Regions from separate parts of the Blautia wexlerae DSM 19850 genome, predicted to be linked through region 1. Evidence: riboswitches for the same ligand, from Rfam matches in the RefSeq annotation. Region 1 holds a riboswitch; the other holds the start of a gene.

Region 1 (2,209 bases):
GTTCTTTCAGATGGGAACGATTGGCATCTGTAAGCACATCCTGTACACCTGCGTCAATTCCAATTGCATGTGCGGTCTGTCCGGACATGGCAAGAAGTTCAGACATATTTCCTTTTAGGAGTTCAGGCATGTGGATGTTCATAAGCTTCTGTGCGAATTCATAGCGCAGATTGCTGCAGGCAGTTCCTACCAGATCAAGCATAACAGGGATATGGAGACTGGCAGCAGTTTTCAGAGATTCCGGCATGGATTTCATACGTGCATCAGTGATATTTCCAAGATTCAGTGCCAGTGCATGAGAGTTTCTGGTGATCTCAGCTACTTCTGCCGGATGTTCTGCCATGATCGGGCGGCCTCCGGCCGCCAAAATAATATTCGCACAGTCATGAATAGAAATCGGATTAGTGATGCAATGAATCAGCGGCTGTGCTGCTCTGGTCAATTGTCTGGGATTTGTCTGATTTACGGTCATATACTTTTGCTCCAAGGCTTTGCTGAAATTTGGCAAGCATTCCTGCGTGACTTAAGGCCTTCAGGAAGAAGTAGGCAATGGTGCCGCCCATGCAGGTTGCTGCCAGAAACATTGGTGTATAGAAAAATGCGTTCAGTCCGCTTCTGCCCATAAGAAATGCCATTACAGGATAGGAAACCAGAGAGCCTATGATACCGGTTCCGAAGATTTCACCGATCACTGCGCAGATAATCTTTCCATGAGAAGCGCGGTAGAAAACGCCTGATAAAAATGCGCCGAATACGGCACCTGTCAGTGCAAGTGGCGGGATACCCATAAACATCATTCGGATGATTCCGATGAGAGTGGCACAAAGCAATGAATACCACGGTCCCAGAAGTACGGAACAGACGATGTTTATCAGGTGTGCAGTAGGGCACATACCCTCGATTCTCAGAATAGGTGAGATGACAACGCCGATGGCAACCATCATGGCGAGCATGACCATTCTGAGTGTTTTTGATCTGTCTGTGTTCATAATAATGAACCTCCTTGAAATTAAGATTTGGTCTGCCGAAGCAGACATTATCAGTTGTGCAGGAAGCAGATAAAATCCTGCAAAAAAATCTGCCGGAATAACACACTGGCAGATTTTAATATACAAATACAGTCCCTACGCTGGCATTATCCATATCAGGTGCGGTCGAAGATCTATCTTCCTCTCAGCCTGTCCCACAGGCTCCCGTTGTTATTATCCATTATGCAGATTTTCTTTTGTTAGAGCGTATTTGAAAAATGCTTTACGCAAGATGTGCGTTACAATTTTCAAACACGCTTTAGAGTAACACAAGCTTTTGGAAAAGTCAATGGGATGTAAAAGCAGGGTAAATTTCCTACAGTAAATTTATACTACCTAATATTATTTTTAAGTTGACTTTTTATTTTTTTCAGCATATACTAACAGTAGCTAAGGAATGTGACGAGATTCCATGAAGCGAACTAAAGAAACAAAAGCCCTCAGAGTTGCAGCTCTGAGGGCTTTCTTGCTCGTTACGGTGAGCTGTTCCGTTTGGGCTGTTGCTGTCTAGTGTCTGCCGTCCAGCCATTTGCATATGTAGTAGCTAACTACGCCTGCTAAAACAGAGACAAGAAATGTGACGAGAATTTCTTCCATGAAACTCACCTCCTTTCTGCTGGAGGTTCGACAGTTCTTATAGTATATCATGGTTACTGTTCACACACCACTATTCCGCGAGGTGTTTTGGCATGAATATGCCAAAATCCCGAGACATACGAGCCAAAATTCCATTGCCACAGGCAATCTGGAATGAATTTTGGCTACGTTACTGTGAACGGAGTGAACAGTAACATATCATGGTTTAGGACGAATTGAAATAAAAAATCTATTTGTACTAAAACGATTGTCCGTGATATGATTAACAGGTAGATGACAGACAGCATATGATAAAAAGAAGCTGTCTGCATGGACAGAAAGGCAGGTTAAATCTGATGAAACAGGAAAATTACATAAAGGGTATGATAATGATCATCCTGTCGGCGTTTTTCTTTGCTTGTATGAATGTGAGTGTACGTCTGGCAGGTGATCTGCCGTCTGTGGAGAAGAGTTTCTTCCGGAATCTGGTGGCGGCGGTGTTTGCAGCGGCGATTCTCTGTAAGAATCGTACAGTGCCGAAGGTGGATAAGAAATACTGGGGACCGCTGATTTTGCGTTGTGTGTGCGGGACACTGGGGATTCTG
Region 2 (2,209 bases), 340 kb from region 1:
TACGTGCTGTTCCGTTGGAGATCAAGAAATATTTTCTGATGATCGGAGCCAATCTGGGAAGCAGGAGCATTACGGCAGTTTATTCTAATATCGGCATTATTCGTTTGCCGGAGGAGTACAAAGAATATATTCAGCATTTTGGGATTTTTGCAAGTACCAATTCTCTGCAGATGTGTTCCTGTTCTTATGGGGATGAGATGGTACTGGGATTTACTTCCAAGATACCGGATGACAGTATCCAGAGGAATTTCCAGCGGATGCTTGGCGAGGAGAATGTTTCCCACAGAGAATTAAAGAATGAATTTCCGGGATATGGAGAAAAGCACAGGCTTGAAAAAAAAGAAAATCAGAAGGTTATCCAGACTTTCAGCTTCCTGTGTCTGGCAATTGCGGTAATCTGCGGAATGATCAATTTTATGATGGCAGGTGTACTGAACTGGTTCTGGTTTGCAGGAGCAGGATGTGCCTGTGCATGGCTGGTTGTTATGGTAGCATATTATAAACGCAGGAATATTCTGAAGAATGAAATGTGGCAGCTTTTGCTCATATCAGTAATCGCAATCCTATGGGACCGGTTTACCGGATGGAAAGGCTGGTCTGTGGATTTTGTGATTCCTTTCGGGATATTGGCAGTTCAGTTTTCTGTTCCTGTGATCGCAAAAATAAACCGTCTGGAAAGGGAAGAATATCTGTTTTATCTTGTACAGGCCGGAATTGCAGGACTGATTCCGATGATATTGGTTTGGACTGGAATCGTGCAGTTTGCCGTACCTTCAGTAATCTGTGCCGGAATCAGTTTTCTGACATTGGCTGCACTGTTTATCTTCTGCAAGAAGGATACGATGCGGGAGTTTCATAAGAAACTGAGGATGTAGAAATATGGTCTTGACACACATGGGATAAAAGATTATACTTTACCCATGTAAAGAAAGGGGAGCTTGTGAGCGCAGGCTGAGAGGAAGTCATCAACTTCGACCCATATACCTGATTTGGATAATGCCAACGTAGGAACCCATAAGATATGATTTTAAAGGGAGATGACTGGCATCTCCTTTTATTTATCTCATGCATTTGAAGAAATTCAGCTGTCCGGTAATCAATCTGTAATAAGCGAGAGAAAGCCGGGGGCTTACAGGGAAATTTACATTATAACAGATGAATATTGGGAAAGATGAGAGTGAACAGAGTTCATGAAGGGGTGCACCACCGCGGGTGTATTCTTTTGTGGACTCTTTTTTATGTTGTAGAGGCCGGACCTTCTTTTCCCGGAAAGGAGAAAGTATGCTTATTACTGTTAATGGAAAAACAAAAGAATTGCAGAATACTCTTACAATAGGGCAATATCTGGAGGAAAACAGCTATGTGCCCAGCCAGATCGCAGTAGAATTAAATGAAAGAATTCTGTCAAAAGCTGAGTACAGCACTACTGTTTTACATGAAAACGACATACTGGAAATAGTCAGCTTCATGGGAGGTGGAAGATAAACAGGAATATCCTGATATCACATTATAATATACGAAAGAAGGACTTAAATTATGAGTACAAATAATGAAGACAAACTGATTCTGGGAGGTCATGAATTTACTTCCCGTTTTATTCTGGGATCCGGAAAATTTTCTCTGGATCTGGTGAAAGCATGTATTGAAAAGGCAGATGCGCAGATCATCACTCTGGCTCTGCGTCGTGCCAATGAAGGTGGACTGGCAAATATTCTGGACTATATTCCGAAAAATGTTACTCTTCTTCCCAATACTTCAGGTGCCAGAAATGCAGAAGAAGCAGTTCGTATTGCCAGGCTTTCCAGAGAAATCGGATGCGGTGATTTCGTAAAGATCGAAGTGATCCATGATTCAAAATATCTGCTTCCGGATAACTATGAAACTGTTAAAGCTACAGAAATTCTTGCAAAAGAAGGATTTGTAGTAATGCCTTATATGTACCCGGATCTGAATGCAGCCAGAGATCTGGTAAATGCCGGAGCTGCCTGCATCATGCCGCTGGGTTCTCCGATCGGCTCTAATAAAGGTCTGTGCACCAAGGAATTTATCCAGATTTTGATTGACGAAATTGAGCTCCCGATCATTGTAGATGCAGGAATCGGACGTCCTTCTCAGGCGTGTGAAGCCATGGAGATGGGGGCATCTGCAGTTATGGCAAATACTGCGATTGCCACAGCAGGTGATGTGCAGATAATGGCTGAAGCATTTA

Evidence for each region. A riboswitch is a leader RNA that binds a small molecule or an ion and turns the genes downstream of it on or off. The one in region 1 is predicted to bind thiamine pyrophosphate.
Region 2: another riboswitch for thiamine pyrophosphate. It lies ahead of thiS (sulfur carrier protein ThiS); the one in region 1 lies ahead of thiW (energy coupling factor transporter S component ThiW).

What each region holds. Positions count from the first base shown of each region.
Region 1 covers NZ_CP102267.1:4,606,495-4,608,703, reverse strand. Annotated here, with positions in the region: gene thiM (hydroxyethylthiazole kinase) at 1-472, opposite strand, end outside; gene thiW (energy coupling factor transporter S component ThiW) at 402-989, opposite strand; TPP riboswitch at 1,104-1,207, opposite strand; gene NQ550_RS21535 (DMT family transporter) at 1,961-2,209, shown strand, end outside.
Region 2 covers NZ_CP102267.1:263,474-265,682, forward strand. Annotated here, with positions in the region: gene NQ550_RS01125 (DUF6320 domain-containing protein) at 1-875, shown strand, start outside; TPP riboswitch at 921-1,028, shown strand; gene thiS (sulfur carrier protein ThiS) at 1,282-1,485, shown strand; gene NQ550_RS01135 (thiazole synthase) at 1,537-2,209, shown strand, end outside.